One region of the Chromobacterium violaceum ATCC 12472 genome, then DNA from elsewhere that is predicted to be linked to it. Evidence: riboswitches for the same ligand, from Rfam matches in the RefSeq annotation. Region 1 holds a riboswitch; the other holds the start of a gene.
The links. A riboswitch is a leader RNA that binds a small molecule or an ion and turns the genes downstream of it on or off. The one in region 1 is predicted to bind glycine.
Positions count from the first base shown of each region.

Region 1 (10,436 bases):
CTGCAGCGAACCACGCGCCGGCTGTCGCTGACCGAGATCGGCGGCCAGTACTACCAGCACTGCCAGGCCATGCTGGCTGAAGCCGAGGCCGCCGACGAAGCGGTGCTGCACAGCAGCGCCGAGCCGCGCGGCCTGATCCGCGTCAGCTGCCCGGAACTGCTGTGCAAGACCATGCTCAGCCTGGTCCTGCCGCGGTTTCTCGCCCTTCACCCGCAGGTGCGGGTCACGCTGGACTCCACCAACCGCCGGGTTGATCTGGTGGAGGAAGGCGTGGACGTGGCGATCCGGGTCCGCAACGTGATCGAAGACAGCGCCAGCCTGGTGGTGCGCCGGCTGGGCAGAAGCCGGGTGATCCTGGTGGCCAGCCCCGCCTTCCTCGAAATCCATGGCGAGCCGAAGACGCCGGAGCGGCTGGCCGCGCTGCCGGCGCTGACCATGAGCCGGCCGGACGGCCGCGGCCAATGGGTGTTGCTGGACAATGTCGGCCAGAGCTACACCATCCACCTGGACGCGCCGCGGCTGATGACCGACGATATGATCGTGCTGCTGGAAGCCGCCGCCGCCGGCGTCGGGGGTCACCGCGCTGCCGGCCAACGTCTGCCACCAGGCGCTCGCGGATGGACGGCTGCGGCACATCCTGCCGCAGTACGACTTCCCCTGGGGCATCCTGCATGCGGCCTTCCCCACCCGGCGCGGCTTGTCGCCGGCGGTGCGCGCCTTCATCGATTTCGTCTCGGAGCAGTTGATCAGCGAAGAGATGGCCGGCGACTGGCAGCGCGCCGATATCCGCCCGGCATGACAATTGCTTCAGTCCCGCTTTTCCATACAGGATTGCCGAAGACATGTTCACGCTGCGCCCGCTGGCCGAAACCGACTCGATCGAACAACTGACCGCGCTGCTGCACCGCGCCTACGCCCAGCTGGCGGCGATGGGCCTGCGCTACACCGCGGTGGACCAGAGCGCGGCCGTCACCCGCCGCCGCATCGCCGGCGGCTACTGCCTGCTGGCGTGGCATGGAGACGAGCTGGTCGGCACCGTTACGGTGCATCATCCGCGGCCCGCCTCGCCCTGTCCGCAATTCCGCCAGCCGGACGGCGCGGTGCTGATGCAGTTTGCCGTCGATCCCGCCTGGCAAGGGCAAAGACTGGGCTCGCGGCTGATGGACGCCGCCGAGGACTGGGCCCGCCGCCAGGGCTATCGCCGCATCCGCCTGGACACCGCCGAACCCGCAACCCATCTGGTGGAGCGTTACCTCAAACGCGGCTACCGCGTCGAAGCGCCGCTGCAATGGCCGGACAAAGCCTACGCCAGCGTGGTGATGGTGAAGGAACTGGAAGCGGCCGCCGCGACTCGAACCCTTGTTTGCACCGCAACAAATTGAGGGCTGCGCGCCACACATCGTCGCCAGGCCATTCGCATTTATTGCATCGCAGCAAATAACGAGTACAGTGACGGCCATGGCTCTCAACGGGCCGTCGCATCGCGTCTTTTCCTACCGTTCAAGAACAAGGGGTTGCAATGTGGTCGACTGCTGCAGTTCAAGGCGGGAAGCTCCCGTTTCCTCAACCGTTGTTTGATTACTGGCTGGACGCCTGCCAGCGCGGCGTCCTGTACTGGGATACGCTGTACCGGCGCGGCGCCACCTATCTGGAGCACTGCGAGAGCGGCAAGCCGCCGGTGCTGGTCTTCGACTACCGTATCATCATGGACGGCAGGGAACTCCCCGACCCGGCCAACTACGCGCTGGCGGCCATCGTGCCGCCCGCAGCCTGCCCGCCCACCGATCCCGCCAAGCGCCCCTTCGTCGTCATCGACCCCCGCGCCGGCCACGGCCCCGGCATCGGCGGCTTCAAGATGGACAGCGAGATCGGCATCGCGCTGCAGCAAGGCCACCCCTGCTATTTCGTGATGTTCTTCCCGCAGCCGGTGCCTGGCCAGACCATAGAAAGCGTGGCCAAGGCCGAGGGGCATTTCCTCAAGCGCGTCAACGAGCTGCATCCGGACAGCGACGGCAAGCCTTTCGTGATCGGCAACTGCCAGGGCGGCTGGGCGCTGGCCATGCTCGCGTCCGTCGCGCCGGAACTGGTCGGCCCCATCCTGCTGGCCGGATCGCCGCTGTCCTACTGGGCCGGCGTGCGCGGCAAGAATCCGATGCGCTACGCCGGCGGACTGACCGGCGGCACCTGGACCGCCTCGCTGGCCGGCGACCTGGGCAACGGCCATTTCGACGGCGCCCACCTAGTGGAGAATTTCGAAAAGCTGGACCCGGCCAACACGCTGTGGAAGAAGTCCTACAATCTGTACGCCAAGGTGGACACCGAACCGCAGCGCTACCTGGATTTCGAGCGCTGGTGGGGCGGCCATTACCTGCTGAACAAGGCGGAAATGGAGTGGATCGCCCAGAAGCTGTTCGTCGGCAACGAGCTGGTGCACGGCAAGATCACCAGCCACGACGGCAAGGTGCGGGTAGACATGCGCAACATCCGCTCGCCCATCATGGTGTTCGCCTCCTGGGGCGACAACATCACGCCGCCGCAGCAGGCGCTGAACTGGATCGCCGACCTCTACGACAACGTCGAGGACATCCGCAACAACGAGCAGACCATCGTCTACTGCCTGCACAACAAGGTCGGCCACCTGGGCATCTTCGTGTCCGCCGGCGTGGCCAACAAGGAACACAGCGAATTCGCCAGCGCGCTGGACCTGGTCGACGTGCTGGCGCCCGGCCTGTACGAGGCCATCATCGAGGATATCGCGCCGGACGCGCCCGGCCAGGAATACATCGAGGGGCGCTACATCATCCGCTTCGAGGCCCGCGACGTGTCCGACATCCTGGCGCTGGACGACGGCCGCGACGACGAGCGCGCGTTCGAGGTGGTGAAGCGGGTGTCGGAGATCAATCAGGGCGTCTACGACCGCTACGTCTCGCCGGCGCTGCGCGCCGCCGGCACCGAGGCTGGCGCCCGCCTGCTGCGGGAGTTGCACCCCGCCCGCTTCGAGCGCACGCTGATCTCGCCAAGAAATCCCTGGCTGTGGTGGCTGCCCGGCCTCGCCGCCAAGGTGCGCGAACAGCGTCGCCCCGTGTCCCAGGACAACCCGCTGTGGCAGTGGCAGGAACAGGTGTCGGACTTCATCGTCCAGTCGCTGGACCATTACCGCGACCTGCGCGACGCCGCTCAGGAGCAACTGTTCCGCTCGATCTACGAATCGCCGCAGCTGGCCACGCTGGTCGGCGTGGCCCCCGCCGGCGAGCCGCGCAGCCAGGCCCTGGCCTGGGAAACCCGCGAGCTCGCCCGCCTGAAGCGCGAGGCGCTGGATCCCAGCTTCGAACAGGGCACGCTGGCAGACGGCTTCGTGCGGCTGCTGCTCTACGTCAGCATCGGCATCGGCGTGGTGGACGAGCGGCCATTCAACGCCATTCGCCGAGTGATGCGCGACGTGCGCCACGAATACCCGCTGACGCTGATGCAGTTGAAGGACATCGTCCGCCACCAGGTGGCGCTGGTGCGGCTGGACGCCCCGCGCGCGCTGCGCGGACTCGCCCGGCTGCTGCCCGACCCGCACCGCCGCCACCAGGCCTGGCTGCTGGCGCGCGACCTGCTGGTGCTGAACGGCCCGATCCCGGCCGAACACCAGGCGCGGCTGGACGAAGCGGCCAGGGTGTTGGCGCTGGATGCAGACGCGGCCGCCCGGTCGGTCCTCCCTGCGGCGCAGCCTGAGCCTAAAGCGCCTGCCGACAAGCCGACAGGCGCGGCCAAGACGCCGCGCAAAGCCGCCAAGCCTTCGGCCTCGAAATCGCCGGCGGCCGAAGCCAAACCAGTTGCCAAGACCGCCGCCTCGACCCGCGCGCGCCAGCCCGCGGCCAAGGCCAACGGCCAGGCGCCGGGCAGCGCGCCGGCCGTCGCGGCGCCTGGCAAACGAGGCAAGACGTAAGCCATGCGCGGGAGCCGGGGTGGCTCGGTTCCCGCATTGACTATTGCAATAGCGAAAGCTAATATTCCGGTTCTGCGGGAGAGAGGGGCCACGCCCCCGCCGAAGACGCAAGCTCCCATAATCGCTCAGGCAACCGTACCGCAGCGCCGTATAGAATCAAGCCGATTGGAGAGAGGCCGCCCCGCGCGGCCCACCGAAGGGGCAAGTGGCCTAAGGCCGCGCAACTCTCAGGTAAAAAGGACAAGGGGAGAGGCTGTTACCCAACCCGGAAACCGTCCAGGAGATTGCCTTGTCCGCCCATCCTTGCGCTGGCGCGCCGCGCCCGACTCCCGCTTTTCGCCGTCCGCCGGCCATCGCCCCGGCTGACATTTCACCGCTTCACACCCGCAAGACTTCATCATGCTGACCCTGATCTACCTGATCGCCATCACCGCGGAAGCGATGACCGGCGCGCTGGCGGCCGGCCGCCGCCACATGGACATTTTCGGCGTAGCCGTCATCGCCTTCCTCACCGCGCTGGGCGGCGGCACCGTGCGCGACATCGTGCTGGGACGCTATCCGATCGGCTGGACCCAGCACCCGGAATACGTGCTGCTGGTGGTCGCCGGCGGGCTAGCCGCGGTGCTGGTCGCCCGCTACATGCGCCACCTGAACCGCCTGTTCCTGATCCTGGACGCGCTGGGGCTGGTGGCGTTCACCATCATAGGCTGCGACGTGGCGCTGGGCATGGGCTACCATCCTGTGATCGTGGTGATGGCTGGCATGATCACCGGCATCGCCGGCGGCATCCTGCGCGACGTGCTATGCAACCGCGTGCCCATCGTGTTCCGCCGCGAACTGTACGCCAGCGTGTCGCTGCTGGTGGCCATCCTGTACCTGGGCCTCAACCACCTGGCCGTGCCGCACGACTGGAACGTGGTCGCCAGTTTCGCCTTCGGCTTGGCGCTGAGGCTGACCGCGCTATGGCGCGAATGGCAGCTGCCGGTTTTCGCCTACCGGCACGACCATCACTAAACCGCCTCCCCAAAAAAACACCCCGCTGCGGCGGGGTGTTTTTTCTTGTCACTCTTCAGCGCTGCGAAACTGCGCAGCCGCAGGACGGGCAGCTGCCCGCGTCTTCCCCGGCCTGTTGGGCAGCCTGCTCCAGCAGACTGGACAGCACCGCCTTGCCATGCAGCAGGACGATGCCCTTTCCCGCCGCGAATGCCCTGGCGTCGGCGGTGAACTCTCCGCTGCAGACGACGAAGCCGCCGCTCACCCGCCCCGCCTGCATCACTCCGTACAATTCCCTCACCACGGCCACCCCGACTTTCTGCGTATTCCAGCGCTTGCACTGCACCAGGTAGCGCTCCTCGCCCAGGAACAGCTCGAGATCCACGCCGCCGTCGGGCCCATGGCCGCTGCGCGGCACCACCCGATAACCCTTGCGGCGGAACATGTCGCCGACCAACGCTTCGAAATCCTGCCAGGACACCTCGGCCAGCATTTTCATCGACGGGGCGTCGCCGCCCCTGGCGCGCGCCGGGCAACGCCTCCAGAACGAATAGCCGGCGCATGACGCCAGCGCGGCGGGAACGCCGTACTGCAGCAGCAGCGAAAATCCGGAAACGATATCGGAAACGACAGCTCTCGGGGACAGGGGAAACAGGTAGTGGCGGCCAGCCAACCAGCTCAGGGCGGCCAGGGACATCAAGGTGTGCCAGGGCAGGCGCGGCGCGGCGGAGAGCACCCGCAAGCCCGATCTCTTCACGAACAGCATGCAAACTCGCAAATTGCATAATCATATCGCAAAAGACAGACCATTCACACATCGGCCAGCCATGCAGGTCTTGCTTTCCCTCAAGCGCCGCTCATCTTGCAAGCCTTCCGGATGACGTTGTCCATTTGACAGAAAATATCAAGCCGATGTAGATAAGAAGCCCCTGATATCCTCATCCGACGTCCCGCCAACCGATGCGCACCTCCACCTGCCCCATCCGCCGCCTCATTCTTCGCTCGCTGTTGGCCATTCCGGCCCTCGTCGTCTGCTACCTGCTCGCCGCGCTGGCGCTGGGCCTCTTGCCCAGCAACCGCGACTGGCGGCCGCCATCGAGCGGCATTCCCATCTACTTGGACAGCAACGGCGTGCATACCAGCCTGATCATGCCGGTCAAGAGCGATGCAATGGACTGGACCACCGCCTTTCCTCCAGAACACATCCGACGCACTGACCGATACGCGCATTCGCCCTACATCTCCATCGGCTGGGGCAGCAAAGTATTCTTCCTGACCATACAGAACTGGGAAGACCTGAGCGTCGGCAAGGCGCTAGCCGCGCTGGCCTTCGACCAGAGCGTGCTGCATGTGGAATACCTGCCCCAGCCCAGGGAAGGCCAAGATACCCGCCGCATCCTGGTCAGCCCGGAGCAATACCGCCGCCTGGTGGATTTCATCCGCGCCAGCGCGCCTTTGGACGCCCGGGGCCGCGCCGCGCAGGAACCGGGCTACCACTACTACGATAACGACGCCTTCTACGCCGCCCACGGCCGCTACAACCCCATCGTCACCTGCAACCAGTGGACACGCGACGCGCTGGCCGCCATCGGCGTGCGCACCGCGCTGTGGTCTCCCTTCGTCCAGCCGCTGTTCTGGCAACTGGAGCCGTGATCCACTCGCTTACTTGAGCAGCGCGCGCAACGCCTTGACCACCGCCGGATCGGGCTTGGGCCCGATATCTTCGGTGGAGGCCGAGATCCGGCCGTCCTTATCAGCCACCACGATGCGGGTGGAGTGGTTGATCTCGCCGCTGTCCAGCCGCCGATAGCGTATGCCCAGCGCGGCGGCGACGCCGCGGGTGTCCTCGTCCGACTTGCCGACCGCCAGCAGCCAGTTCCGCGCCCGGATCCCATGCTCGCCCGCCAGGTGCGACAGGCTGGCCGGCGTATCCGTCCCGGGATTCAGGCTCACCATCAGCACCGTCGGACGGTAGCGCTCCCGCGCCGGCAGCGCCGCGATGATGGATTTCACCCCCTCCATCACGATAGGACAGGCCAGCTTGCAGTCGCCGTAAAACATGGTGATCAGCGCCGGCTTGCCGGCCAGGTCCGAAAACGTCAGCGCGTCGCCGCGCTGCGTGGTCAGCGGCGCCTCCAGCCGGTACAGCGAATCGCCGGGCAGCTCGCCCCCCGCCCAGGCCCAGTGCGATGCAAAAGCCAGCAAGCAGGCGGCCGCGCCGCTTTTCCATACTCTCATGGTCTTCCCTCCGTCTCGTCCCCGGCGCAGCGGAAACCCACCGTGCCCACGGTATCGGCGGCATCCAGCGCCGCCAGCATCGCGATGCGCATCAGGATCGCGTAATTCTCCCTGTCCCCCAGCGACAAGGCCGCCGCCCCGCAGGTGGCCAGCGTGCGCTGCTCTCCCTGGGCGCGGCTGTCGCTGGTGACGAACAGGCCGTTGAAATCCTCCACCCACTCATAGATGGAGCCGTGCAAATCGCTGACGCCCCAGACGTTCGGCTCCCGCCCCGCCGGCGCCAGCCGGCGTCCGGCAGGCTGCGCGTACCATTGCAGGATGCGCGCGCGCCACTGCGGGTCGTCCCGGGCATCGCGGCGGCCAGCGTCCGCCGCCGCCGCCATCTCCCACTCGTACCAAAGCGGCAGGCGCGCGCCTTCGCTGCGGCAATAAGCGCGCGCCGCGTGCCAGCTGACGCGGGTGACTGGCGCGTCAGCTGGCACATCGCCCAAATCATCGGCGCCGCGCCAGTCGGCCAGATAGCCCGCTTTCGCGTACAGGGCAGGAACCGTCCCGCGGCGCCACGCCGGATGCGCCCGCGCGAAGCGCAGGTACTCGCCGTTGGTGACCGGCCTCGCCCTCAGCCGGAACGGCTTGACCGCCACCGTCCCGCCATCGGGCGCCAAGGCGCTGCGGAAGGGCCCCCCGGGCACGGCGACGTAATCCGCCGCCCGCGCCGGCAGGCTTGCCGCCAGCCAGCAGCACAGGAGCGCGAGCGCCAGCCTCGCGCTCATTGCCGCTGCGCCCGCAGCTTCTTCACCTCGTCCACCGTGACCACCGGCTTGCCATGGTTGAATTGCGTGCTGACATAGTTGAGCGCGTCGGCCACTTCCTGGTCCGACAGGTCCAGCGCCGGCATCACGCCGTTGTAGCCGACGCCGTTGACGGTGATCGGTCCGGCGCGGCCGCCCAGGATGATCTTGGCGGCCTCAAGCGGATTCTTCTGGATCAGGTCGGAGTTGGCCAAGGGCGGAAACACGCCGTCCAAACCCTGGGCATTGGCCTGGTGGCAGACCACGCAGTTCTTGCTGAACACCGCCCGGCCGTGGTCGGCCGGCGCCGGCTCGCGCGTTTGCGGCGGCTCGGCGTTGACCGGCGCCTCTTCGCCAGGAGCAGGCTTGGCCTGAACCGGCGCCGTCGCGCCCAGCGCGCTGATCACCCCCTTGGAATAGATGTCCGGCCGCTCCGGCCCGCTCACCGCCAGCAGGCCGATCGCGCCCTTGTTGAACGCGCGGGTCAGCGAGTGGTCCACCAGGGTCAGATTGCCCGGCACTCTGGGCGTGAATTCGACGATGGCTGAGCCGCCGGCCGGCACCATCGTGGTCTGCACATTGCGCTGGATATTGGCCCCGCCCTCGCTGTACACCCTGTCGAAGATCGCGCCGATGATGTGGAAGCTGGAAGTGAGGTTGGGGCCGCCGACGCCGAAATAGATCCTCACCTTCTCGCCCGCCTTGGCGGTCAAGGCCTGGTTGCCAGCCAGCGCGCGGTCGGCGCCGTTGAACAGCACGTAGCTGGGCTTTTCGTCTATCGCCTTCTGCATGTCGAAGGGCTGCAGCCCGCCGGCGCGATAGCCGGTGCCGGTGTAGAACTCCCCCTGCATCACGTAATATTCGCGGTCCACCCTGGGCAGCGGCTTCTCCGGCTCCACCAGGATCATGCCGTACATGCCGTTGGCGATGTGCATGCCCACCGGCGCGGTGGCGCAATGGTAGACGTAGAGCCCCGGATTCAGCGCCTTGAAGGTGAACACCGCCTGATTGCCCGGCGCCACCAGCGTTTGCGGCGCCCCGCCGCCCGGGCCGGTCACCGCGTGCAAATCGATATTGTGCGGCAGCTTGTTGCCGGCCAGGTTCTTCAGATGCAGTTCCACGGTATCGCCGGCGCGCACCCGTATCATCTTGCCCGGCACCGTGCCGCCGAAGGTCCAGAACATGTAGCGAGAACCCGGCGCGATTTCGCGCTCAACCTCCTCCACCGTCAAATCCACCACCACCCGGGCCGGCGTCTTGCGCGTGATCGGCGGCGGCAGCAGCGGCGGCGCCACCAACGCCTGATGAATAATCGGCAAGGCCCCGGCGCCCGTCGGCGCCGCCAGACAGGACAACGCCGCCGCCAAAACGCCGGGCAGGAAAAATCCATTCTTCAGCAATCTTTTCACCGCAACACTCCTCGCCTGATATCGGCTTGCCGGTAGCGAATGCAGCAAGGACGCAGCCGCCGGACACGCCAGACTGACACCGTGGGCGCAATGCCCGCCTTAAAATGCATAATTAATACATGTTAAATTCTGAAGAATTGTCTATTCAGTGGAAATATCAATGGCATGATTGCTTGACCCAGAGCAAGTCCGCGGGCGATCCGCGTCGCTTTTTGGCGAATGATGGGCGGATATGAAAAGGACAACGGCGGCGCGCTGCCGAGCGGAGCGCAGCCTGGCGAATCGCGCCCAGCCCCGCGCATTTCCGCCAGTTCGGCAGCCTCTCCCTCGCGCAAGTGATGGCCCGCCCGGCGCATGCAAGCGCAATCCGCATCCGCGCATGGGAACCGCAAACACAAAAAAACCCGGCATCAAACCGGGCCAAGAGGAGCTGAACCAAAACACGCGACATCCTGAAGCGGCCTGTCGCCAAGCCGCTCGGAGATATCAGATTTCCTTCAGCTGCCGTTCACGCACATAGGTTAGGGTTTTCTTGCCGTCTTCCCTTACGCCGAAAAACCTGCCTCGCGTGGTGGACTTCATCAACTCGACAACTCCTTCGCCATCGCGGCTGCCAAAGCCGCCCTTGGTAGTAAACTTCACTTTTTTTCCGACTTTCACTTCGTGTCTTCCTCCCGTTCCCCAGTCTGGTTGCAAATACGTGCTCCACGCATGCCTGTAGGGTTAAGTTCAACACAGCGATCAACCGCGCCATCCCGCCCGCTCGAACATTCGGAACGTTCCTATGCCAGGCAGCGAAGGGGGATCGGAGAGGAGCGGAATAAAGAAAAAGCCCCATGCGCAAGCAAGGGGCTTTTCAATGTGCTGGTGGAGGCGGCGGGAATCGAACCCGCGTCCGAAAGTCCTCTACAGTGAGTTCTACATACTTAGTCGTGTCATTTGGATTTAACCTCCGCCACGCCGACGGACAGGCTGGACTTTGGCGAGTTACCTATTATTTCGCACTGAACCAAGTAACCCGGAACAGCACTAGCAGATGTAGAGTGACACTACAGGGTTTTGACGCCCCCG
Region 1 is NC_005085.1:2,187,151-2,197,586, reverse strand. It holds partial or broken gene CV_RS24240 (LysR substrate-binding domain-containing protein) at 1-513, shown strand, start outside; gene CV_RS24235 (LysR substrate-binding domain-containing protein) at 584-799, shown strand; gene CV_RS09830 (GNAT family N-acetyltransferase) at 843-1,382, shown strand; gene CV_RS09825 (DUF3141 domain-containing protein) at 1,571-3,934, shown strand; glycine riboswitch at 4,000-4,085, shown strand; glycine riboswitch at 4,090-4,188, shown strand; gene CV_RS09820 (trimeric intracellular cation channel family protein) at 4,334-4,948, shown strand; gene CV_RS09815 (restriction endonuclease) at 5,004-5,693, opposite strand; gene CV_RS09810 (TIGR02117 family protein) at 5,888-6,580, shown strand; gene CV_RS09805 (SCO family protein) at 6,590-7,165, opposite strand; gene CV_RS09800 (formylglycine-generating enzyme family protein) at 7,162-7,938, opposite strand; gene nirK (copper-containing nitrite reductase) at 7,935-9,365, opposite strand; gene CV_RS23790 (hypothetical protein) at 9,852-10,025, opposite strand; RNA gene ssrA (transfer-messenger RNA) at 10,231-10,436, opposite strand, start outside.

Region 2 (10,436 bases), 1.5 Mb from region 1:
CCTGGACGAGCTGTGGCCTTGGGCTGTGGCGAATTGGTCATTGAGCCGCGTGCCGGCCGGCCCGCTGCAACTCCCTCTTTCCTGACGACTTTTCATTGCGATGACATAAGCATCTGTCTGTTAACGGATTTTTGTTGAAAAAATCGTCAATGCGACATGTTTTTACGTCAAAACTGTGTTTTAATGCGCCCTTTTTTTGGCGCGGCGGCAGGCCGCCACCGGCTGCGGCGCAGCCGAGAGCCCCGGTTTCAACTATCTTGAAGCCATGGCCGACAGGCTTGCCGATGCGGTTTTGACCTTTCCCGCATGTCTGGCGCCGGGTGTGTCCATCCCCGGCGCGCGATGCTTTCGTTCCCCACGGAGAGTCAGGTTTGAACGAAAACAGTTCCACTCAAAAGAAGGGCTCGCTCGGAGTCTGGATGTGCACCGCCCTGGTGGTGGGCAATATGATAGGTTCCGGCGTCTTCCTGCTGCCGGCCTCGCTGGCGCCGTTCGGCGGCGTGTCCATGCTGGGCTGGCTGGTGACTTCCTGCGGCGCCATCTGCCTGGCGCTGGTGTTCGCCCGGCTGTCGTCCATCCTGCCGCGCGAGGGCGGACCCTACGCCTATATCCACGCCGGCTTCGGCGACTTCGCCGGCTTCTGGATCGCCTGGGGCTACTGGATCGCGCTGTGGGCGGGCAATGCCGCGCTGGCGGTGGCGGCCACCAGCTATCTGCAGGTGTTCTTCCCGATATTGGGGCATAGCGAGCCGCTGGCCGGCGCCGTCGCCATCGGCCTGATCTGGGTCGTCACCTGGATCAACAGCCGCGGCGCGCGCAGCTCGGGCGTGGTGGCTGTGGTGACCACGCTGCTGAAGCTGCTGCCGCTGGCGGCGGTCACCTTCATCGGCTTCTTCCATTTCCAGCCGGAAAACCTGGCGTTCAACCCTCATGGCAAGCCACTGCTGTCCTCGCTGTCGGCGACGATGGCGCTGACCTTGTGGGCCTTCCTCGGCCTGGAGTCGGCCTCGGTGCCGGCAGGCGACGTGGTGGAGCCGGAGAAGACCATTCCGCGCGCGACAGTGATAGGCACGCTGCTGGCCACCGTGCTCTACATCCTGTCCACGGTGTCGCTGATGGGCCTGATGCCGGCGGACACGCTGGCGGCTTCGCAGGCGCCGTTCGCCGATGCGGCGCGGCTGATGTGGGGCGACTGGGGCTACTGGCTGGTGGGCTTCGGCGCAGTGGTGTCCTGCTTCGGCGCGCTCAACGGCTGGAGCCTGATGCAGGCCCACGTGCCGGCGGCGGCTGCCAAGGACGGGTTGTTCCCCAGCCGTTTCGACCAGCGCAACGCGGCCGGCGTGCCCATCTTCGGCCTGGTGCTGTCCAGCGCGCTGGTCACCATTCTGATGGCGATGAAGTACGCAGGCGGCGACAGCGGGGTGAAGATCTTCGAGTTCATCATCCTGCTGGCCACCGCCACTACGCTGCTGCCCTACGCTTTCTGCTCGATGGCGCTGATCGCCATCATGCTGATGCGCGGCAAGGCGTTCACGGCCAAGGATTACATCGCGCCCGGTTTCTTCGCCGGCATCGGCTTCGTCTACTCGCTGTGGGCGCTGTACGGCTCCGGCGCCGACATCGTGATGTGGGGCATGCTGCTGTTGCTGATGGGCCTGCCCATTTATGTCTGGCAGTTGAAGGAGCGGTACGCGGCCGATTGATCCGCGTGCGGATCAACGAAAAGCGCAGCGCGGCAGCCTGCGCTTTTTTCATTTTCGAATGGTTGTGATGAGGGAAATGGCGCGTTTTTTTTCCTTCAAAAACATTTATTCAGACTGTTTTACGTAGAAATAATATTGGCTTGCCAAGGCCCGGATACTGACACCATAATCGCCGGGTCATACAGGAGAGAGCGGCTTTCTGGCCGCCGCCGAAGGCGCAAGCGCACCCGCAATCGCTCAGGCAAAAGGACTGTATCATCGGGCCGGCGGCAGCCGGTTCGCGCAATCTGGAGAGCGGCGTCCGCGCGACGCCCACCGAAGGGGCTAACGGCTTATCCGGCCGGAAAATCTCAGGTGCAGGGACAGAGGGGTGTGGTTGATGAGGCTATCCACACTATTCTCGAAGGAACCGCGCCATGACGGCCCCGAAACGTACCCCGCTGTTTGATGCCCATATCGCCGCCGGCGCCAAGATGGTCGATTTCGCCGGTTGGGAAATGCCCATCCACTATGGTTCCCAGCTGAAAGAGCACGAAATCGTCCGCAGCGACGCGGGCATGTTCGACGTCTCGCACATGACGGTGATCGACATCACCGGCGCCGACGCCAAGGCCTGGCTGCAAAAACTGATCGCTAACGACGTGGCCAAGCTCGGCTTCGAGGGCAAGGCGCTGTATTCCGGCATGCTGACCCCGGAAGGCACCGTCGTCGACGACCTGATCGTCTACCTCACTGCCTACGGCTACCGCATGGTGGTCAACGCCGGCACCACCGAGAAAGACTTGGCCTGGATGGAAAGCCAGAAGGCCGGCTTCGACGTGGCGCTGAAGGTGCGCCGCGACCTGGCGATGCTGGCGGTGCAGGGCCCCAAGGCGATTCAAAAAGTCTGTTCCATCAAGCCGGAGCTGGCCGAGGCCATCCGCGCGCTGAAAGTGTTCCAGGGCCTGCCGCAGGGCGAGTGGTTCTACGCCCGCACCGGCTATACCGGCGAAGACGGCCTGGAAATCATGGTCCCGGCCGATCAGGCCATTTCCTTCTTCCATCAATTGCAAGCCGCCGGCGTGTCGCCGATCGGCCTGGGCGCGCGCGACACGCTGCGCTTGGAAGCCGGCATGAACCTGTACGGCCACGACATGGACGAGACCGTGTCGCCGCTGGAAGCCGGCATGGGCTGGACCATCGCCTGGGAGCCGGCCGAGCGCAAGTTCAACGGCCGCGAGGCGCTGGAAGCGCAAAAGGCCGCCGGCGTGAAGATGAAGCAGGTGGGCCTGGTGCTGGAAGGCCGCGGCGTGCTGCGCGAAGGCCTGAAGGTGGTGGTGGAGAGCGTCGGCGAAGGCGTGATCACCAGCGGCACCTTCTCGCCTACGCTGAAGCATTCCATCGCCATCGCCCGCGTGCCGGCCGCCACCGGCGCCGCCGCCCAGGTGGACCTGCGCGGCACGCTGACCGACGTCCGCGTGGTGAAGATGCCCTTCGTCCGCAACGGCAAGAAAGTATTCGAATAAACCGGCCGGCGCGCCGCGCCGCCATCCCGATCATCAATACATCTGGAGAAAACGAGATGAGCAACATTCCCGCCGAACTGAAATACGTCGACAGCCACGAATGGCTGCGCCTGGAAGCCGACGGCTCCGTGACCGTGGGCATCACCGCGCACGCGCAGGAATTGCTGGGCGACATCGTCTTCGTCGAGCTGCCGAAAGTCGGCGCGAGTCTGGCCAAGGATGAGCAGGCCGGCGTGGTGGAGTCGGTGAAGGCCGCTTCCGACGTCTACTGTCCGATCGCCGGCGAAGTGCTGGCCGTCAACGAGGAGCTGGAGGGCGAGCCGGAGCTGGCCAACAGCGATCCGTACGGCGACGGCTGGTTCTTCAAGATCAAGCCGGCCAACGCCGCCGATCTGAACGGCCTGATGGACGCCGCCGCCTACGCCAAGGAAATCGGCGCCTGATAGCCTGACCGCCCCGCCGTCGCCAGACGCCGGGGCGTTGTTTTTCCCGGCACGGCCTCGCCCAGGCCGCCGCAAAGAAGGAAGTCCCAAGCATGTCGCTCACCGAACTCTTCAACCGTCACGAATTCCTCGCCCGCCACATCGGCCCGTCCGACGCCGAGCGCGCCGAGATGCTGGCCGCCGTCGGCGCGCCGTCGATCGACGCGCTGGTCGACCAGACGCTGCCGGCCGACATCCGCCTGAACCGCCGCCTGGACCTGCCGTCGCCGCAGCCGGAGGCCGAGGCGCTGGCGGCGCTGAAGGCCGTCGCATCCAAGAACGTGGTCAACAAGTCCTTCATCGGCCTCGGCTACTACCCGGTGCTGACGCCCACCGTCATCCTGCGCAATGTGCTGGAAAACCCGGGCTGGTACACCGCCTACACCCCGTACCAGGCCGAGATCGCCCAGGGCCGGCTGGAAGCGCTGCTGAACTTCCAGCAGATGGTCATCGACCTGACCGGCCTGGAAATGGCCAACGCCTCGCTGCTGGACGAAGCCACCGCCGCCGCCGAGGCGATGGCGATGGCGGGGCGCGTGTCCAAGTCCAAGTCCACCCGCTTCTTCGTCGACAGCCGCGTGCTGCCGCAGACGCTGGACGTGATGAAGACCCGCGCCAAGTACTTCGGCTTCGAGCTGGTGCAGGGCCATCCGGAAGAGGCCGGCAACGGCGACTACTTCGGCGCCTTGTTCCAGTATCCGGGCGAGGCCGGCGACCTGCTCGATCTAACCCCGCACATCGCCGCCGTCAAGGCCAAGGGCGGCGTGGTGGCCGTCGCCGCCGACGTGATGGCGCTGGTGGCCTTGAAGTCACCGGCCGAGATGGGCGCCGACATCGCGCTGGGCAACACCCAGCGCTTCGGCGTGCCGATGGGCTTCGGCGGCCCGCACGCCGCTTATTTCGCGTTCAAGGACGAGATGAAGCGCTCGGCGCCGGGCCGCATCATCGGCGTGTCCATCGACGCCAAGGGCAAGACCGCGCTGCGCATGGCGCTGCAAACCCGCGAGCAGCACATCCGCCGCGAGAAGGCCAACTCCAACATCTGCACCAGCCAGGTGCTGCTGGCCAATATCGCCGGCCTGTACGCCGTTTACCACGGTGCGGAGGGCGTGCGGCGCATCGCCGCCCGCATCCACCGTCTGGCGGCCATCTTCGCCCACGCGGTGAAGGAAGCCGGAGGCAAGCTGGTGTTCGACCGCTTCTTCGACACCGTGCAGGTGGACGCGCCCAAGGCCGACGCCATCTACGCCGCCGCGCTGGCCGCCGGCTACAATCTGCGCCGCGTCGGCAAGACCGTGCTGGGCGTGGCCTTCCACGAGGCCGCCACCGAGTCGGACCTGGCCAAGCTGATCGAGCTGTTCACCGGCAAGCCGGCCGACATCGCCGCCCTGGACGCCGCCGCCCTGGACGCGATCCCGGCCGCGCTCAAGCGCGAGTCGGCCATCCTGACCCACCCGGTGTTCAACACCCATCATAGCGAGCACGAGATGCTGCGCTATATGAAGAAGCTGGAAAACCGCGACCTGGCGATGAACCACTCGATGATCTCGCTGGGCAGCTGCACCATGAAGCTGAACGCCACCAGCGAGATGATCCCGATCACCTGGCCGGAATTCGCCAATATGCACCCGTTCGCGCCGCGCGAGCAGACCGTGGGCTATCTGGAGCTGATCGAGGGCCTGCAGAAGCAGTTGAAGGCGATCACCGGCTTCGACGCGATCTCGATGCAGCCGAATTCCGGCGCCCAGGGCGAGTACGCCGGCCTGCTGGCGATCAGCCGCTACCACGAGTCGCGCGGCGAAGCGCATCGCAATATCTGCCTGATTCCGCAATCGGCGCACGGCACCAATCCGGCCACCGCGCAGATGATGAATATGCAGGTGGTGGTGGTGAAGTGCGACGAGGCCGGCAACGTCGACGTGGCCGACCTGAAGGCCAAGGCCGAGCAGCACGCCGCCAATCTGGCCGCGCTGATGATCACCTATCCGTCCACCCACGGCGTGTTCGAGCAGGGCATCAAAGAGATCTGCGAGATCGTTCATGCCCACGGCGGCCAGGTCTACATGGACGGCGCCAACCTGAATGCCCAGGTGGGGCTGACTCGCCCGGCCGACATCGGCGCCGACGTGTCGCACATGAACCTGCACAAGACCTTCTGCATCCCGCACGGCGGCGGCGGACCGGGCATGGGCCCGATCGGCCTGAAGGCCCACCTGGCGCCGTTCATCGCCAACCACGTGGTGGCGCCGGTGCCGGGCGCGGTGGAAGGCCAGACCGCGGTGTCGGCCGCGCCGTTCGGCTCCGCCTCCATCCTGCCCATCTCCTATATGTACATCGCGATGATGGGCGCGGAGGGCATGAAGCAGGCGACCGAGAACGCCTTGCTGTCCGCCAACTACCTGGCCACCCGCCTCTCCGAGCACTTCCCGGTGTTGTACACCGGCGCCAACGGCCGCGTCGCCCACGAGTGCATCATCGACCTGCGCCCGCTGAAGGCCGCCTCCGGCGTCACCGAGGTGGACGTGGCCAAGCGCCTGATGGACTACGGCTTCCACGCGCCGACCATGAGCTTCCCGGTGCCGGGCACGCTGATGATCGAACCGACCGAATCCGAGCCCAAGGCGGAGCTCGACCGCTTCATCGCGGCGATGGCCGCCATCCGCGCCGAGATCGACCGGGTGCAGAGCGGCGCATGGCCGGCGGACAATAATCCGCTGGTCAACGCGCCGCACAGCAAGGCCGACATCGCAGGCGACTGGGACCGCCCTTACAGCCGCGAGCAGGGTCTGTTCCCGCTGCCCTACGTGCTGGAAAACAAGTTCTGGCCGAGCGTGAACCGCATCGACGATGTGTATGGCGACCGCAACGTGGTGTGCAGCTGCCCGAGCACGGAAAGCTATATGTAAACTGTTCGGCTGGCGCAGCTGATCCAGACCCCGCCCGGGCGAAAGCCGGGCGGGGTTTTTATGTCCAAGGGATGTTTACGTACAAATACTTAGAAACAATAACTAAGTAGTCTTACATTCGTGTTCGAACTATCACTAAGGAGCAGCAGGCAATAGTCTGGCGCGCAGGATGGGCGTCGGCACATTTTGGGTAGGTAGAGCAGGGGCAGAGGATATGTGTTTCGCTAATTTCGACGCGTTTTATCGCAAAAACAGTTCCTTTTATGGCGACAGGCCGGCACTGTCTCTGATGTATTTCCTCGAAAAATACGGCGTGGAAGGCGGCGGGCAGGGGCTGGACCTGGCCTGCGGGCAGGGGCGGAATGCTTTCTACCTGGCCAGCCGCGGGTTTTCCATGTTCGGCGTGGACGAGTCCTCCGAAGCGATCGCGAGCTTGGGCGAGCGGGCCGATGAGCGCCACCTCGACGTCAGCGGCAAGGTGGTCAACCTGACCGAGCTGGACATCGAGCCGCAGCGTTACCGCATCATCGTCGCCTATACCGCGCTGGATCATGTGGATGCCGTCGCCGGCGAGCGTCTGGCCAAGGCGATGATGGCCGGCCTGGAGCCGGGAGGGTATTTGTTCGCCGCGGTGTTCTTGGCCGACGACCCCGGCTGCACAGGCCGCGGCGGTGGCGTCAGCGAGACTGCCGCCTATGTCAGACATTATTACCGGCAGGGCGAGCTGCGCGATCAGTTTTCAGGGTTGACGCCATTGGCCTACCAGGAGGAATTCGCCCTGGACCTCAGCCACGGCCATCCTCACCATCACAGCATGGCCAGGCTATTCGCGCAGAAGCAGGCCGCCTGATCCGCCGTTTGCCATCGATGAAGAACAGGGCGCATGCGCCCTGTTTTTTTATTGTGTTTGCGGCGTCCTCCAGCGCAGCCACGCCGTGGAATAAAAAAAACGCGTCAGGAAATGAGACGTGTTTGCTACAATGGCGGGCGCTCGCGATGGCAGTCGCGCGGCGATTTTTTGATGAATAAATAAAAGGTTAGCGGCGGACATGCCGATGAAGAGCGTACTTTCCTGGCAGGGGGGCAACCTGGAGCTGCTGGAGGCCCTGAGCCTGCCGGTGTGGATTTTCGACATCGATCACAGGCGGGTGTTCTGGGCCAATGAGGCCGCGCTGCAGGTCTGGGGGGCGGGCAGCCTGCTGGAATTGCAGACGCGCGACATGGCGCGCGACATGTCGGTGTCGGTGGCGCAGCGGCTGGCCCAGTATCAGCAGGACTTCGAGCGCGAAGGCGCCAGCTTTGTCGAAAGCTGGACGCTGTACCCCAATGGCCGCCCCAGCGTGCTCAAGGTGAAATTCCGCGGCATACGGGTGAATGGCCGCATGCTGATGTTCTGCGAGGCGCAGAACAGCCTGAGCGCCGATCCGGCGTCCCTGCGCAGCACGGAGGCGCTGCTGCACACCTCGGTGCTGATCACGCTTTACGACGGCAACGGCGGCGCGCTGTACCGCAACCCGGCCTCACGGGAGCGGGTGGCGGTGGCGGGCGAAGGCTGGCGCCAGCATTTTGTCCACGACAACGATTGGCAGCAGCTGCGCCAGGGCGTGGCGGCCTGCGGCGAGGCGCGGCTGCTGGCGCGGGTCAACACCCGCGAGGGCATGCGCTGGCACGAGGTCGCGGCCCGCGCCTGCCGCGACGCGGTCACCGGCCAGGACGCGCTGCTGGTCAGCGAGGTGGACATCACCGATCTCAAGCACGCCGAGGCGCGTGCCAGTTTCCTGGCCAACCACGACGTGCTGACCGGCTTGCCCAACCGTAACGGCATCCGCAGCGAGCTGTTGCCGCATCTGCAGCAGGCGCTGCGCAATGGCCGCCAAGTGGCGCTGATGTTCATCGACCTGGACCGCTTCAAGAACGTCAACGACTCGCTGGGCCACGCCTGCGGCGACGAGCTGCTGATCCGGATGGCCGGCCGGCTGGTCGGCCTGCTCGGCCATGACGAGAAGGCGGCGCGGCTGGGCGGCGACGAGTTCCTGGTTATGCTGAGCGCGCCGCAGGTGGCGGAACGCGCCGAGGCGCTGGCGCGCCGCATCCTGCAGGCGCTGTCGGTGCCGATGCGGCTGGAAGGGATGGACGTCGGCGTGTCGGCGTCGATCGGCATCAGCGTCTGCGAAGGCAGGGAGCTGGACCTTGAGCAGATGATGCGCCATGCCGACCTGGCGATGTACGCCGCCAAGGACGCCGGGCGCAACAACCTGATGTTCTTCACGCCGGCGCTGGAGGCGCGCAGCCAGGCGCAGCTGGCGCTGGAGAACGATATCCGCCGCGGCCTGGATTGCGGCGAATTCATCGCCTACTTCCAGCCGCGGGTGGACATCGCCAGCGGGCGGGTGGTGGGCGCCGAGGCGCTGGCGCGCTGGCGGCATCCGCAGCGCGGCCTGCTGATGCCCGATAGCTTCATCCCCATGTGCGAGGACTGCGGCATGGTGATGGAGCTGGGCAGGCAGATACTGCTCCAGGCCGCCCGCCAGCAGCGGCAATGGCGCGACCGTGGGCTGGATCTGCTGGTGTCGGTCAACCTGTCCGCCTGCCAGTTCGTCGATCCCGGCCTGCCGGGCCAGGTCGAGCAGATACTGGCCGACAGCGGCTGCCAGCCGGACCGGTTGGAGCTGGAGATCACCGAGTCGGTGCTGCTGGGGCACGATGAGCAGACCATGAGCACGCTGCAGGCCATGCGCGCGCTGGGCGTGCGCATCGCGGTCGACGATTTCGGCACCGGCTACTCCAACCTGGCCTACCTGCAGCGCTATCCGCTGACCTCGCTGAAAATCGACCGTTCCTTCATCGCCGATCTGGACGACAAGCCGGCCATCGCCGAACTGATCACCACCCTGTGCCGGATGATGGGACTGAACATGGTGGCGGAGGGGGTGGAAACCGAGGCGCAGCTGGCCTGGCTGGCCGAGCGCGGCTGCCAGGAGTACCAGGGCTATCTGTGCAGCCCGGCGCTGTCGGCCCAGGAGTTTCAGCAACGCTTGCTCTAGGACGGGCCGCGGCGCTTGGGAGGCGCGGCTCCGGCAGGCCGCAGTCTGGGGAGGCTCTCCGGGAGAATGGGCGGACGCATCGCCTGGCCGGCGCGACTGTGGAGCCAGGCCGGCTGCCGCGCCCGCGGCGTGGATTGGTCCGGGCGGCAGCCGTCTTATATCAATATGTGGATTAAATCATTGGTTTCTCCGTGCGCTTGGCTTACCCTATGCCGGTAATGCGGGCGGCATGTCCGCCCGGCAGCTAGGAGAACAATATGAAGAAACTGAGCGCCGCCGCGCTGGCGGTCCTGCCGCTGGCCGCCTTGGCGGCCAAACCCCTGACCGTATGCACCGACGCCAATCCGGAAGGTTTCGACGTGGTGCAGTACAACTCGCTGGTCACCACCAACGCCTCGGCAGACGTGTTGATGGACCGCCTGGTGGAATACGACGCCGCCGCCGGCAAGCTGCGGCCGGGCCTGGCCGGCAGCTGGGAGGTCAGCGCCGACGGCCTGGCTTACACCTTTCACCTGCGGTCCGGCGTCAGCTTCCACGGCACCGACTATTTCAAGCCGACGCGCAAGCTGAACGCCGACGACGTCGTGCAGACCTTCGACCGCATGCTGAATCCGGACAATGCCTGGTACAAGACCGCGCCCGCCGGCTATCCGCATGCGCAGTCCATGCAGTTTCCCAAGCTGATCAAGGCGGTGCGCAAGCTGGATCCGCTGACGGTGCGCTTCGAGCTCAATTACCCGGAAGCCACCTTCTTGTCCAGCTTGACCATGGGCTTCGCCTCCATCTATTCCGCCGA
Region 2 is NC_005085.1:3,719,801-3,730,236, reverse strand. It holds gene gluQRS (tRNA glutamyl-Q(34) synthetase GluQRS) at 1-85, shown strand, start outside; gene CV_RS16930 (amino acid permease) at 420-1,703, shown strand; glycine riboswitch at 1,876-1,966, shown strand; glycine riboswitch at 1,981-2,079, shown strand; gene gcvT (glycine cleavage system aminomethyltransferase GcvT) at 2,120-3,208, shown strand; gene gcvH (glycine cleavage system protein GcvH) at 3,265-3,651, shown strand; gene gcvP (aminomethyl-transferring glycine dehydrogenase) at 3,744-6,596, shown strand; gene CV_RS22335 (class I SAM-dependent methyltransferase) at 6,886-7,446, shown strand; gene CV_RS16905 (putative bifunctional diguanylate cyclase/phosphodiesterase) at 7,652-9,640, shown strand; gene CV_RS16900 (ABC transporter substrate-binding protein) at 9,898-10,436, shown strand, end outside.
Region 2: it holds a riboswitch for glycine, as region 1 does, so the genes downstream of both, gcvT (glycine cleavage system aminomethyltransferase GcvT) here and CV_RS09820 (trimeric intracellular cation channel family protein) in region 1, are expected to answer to the same signal.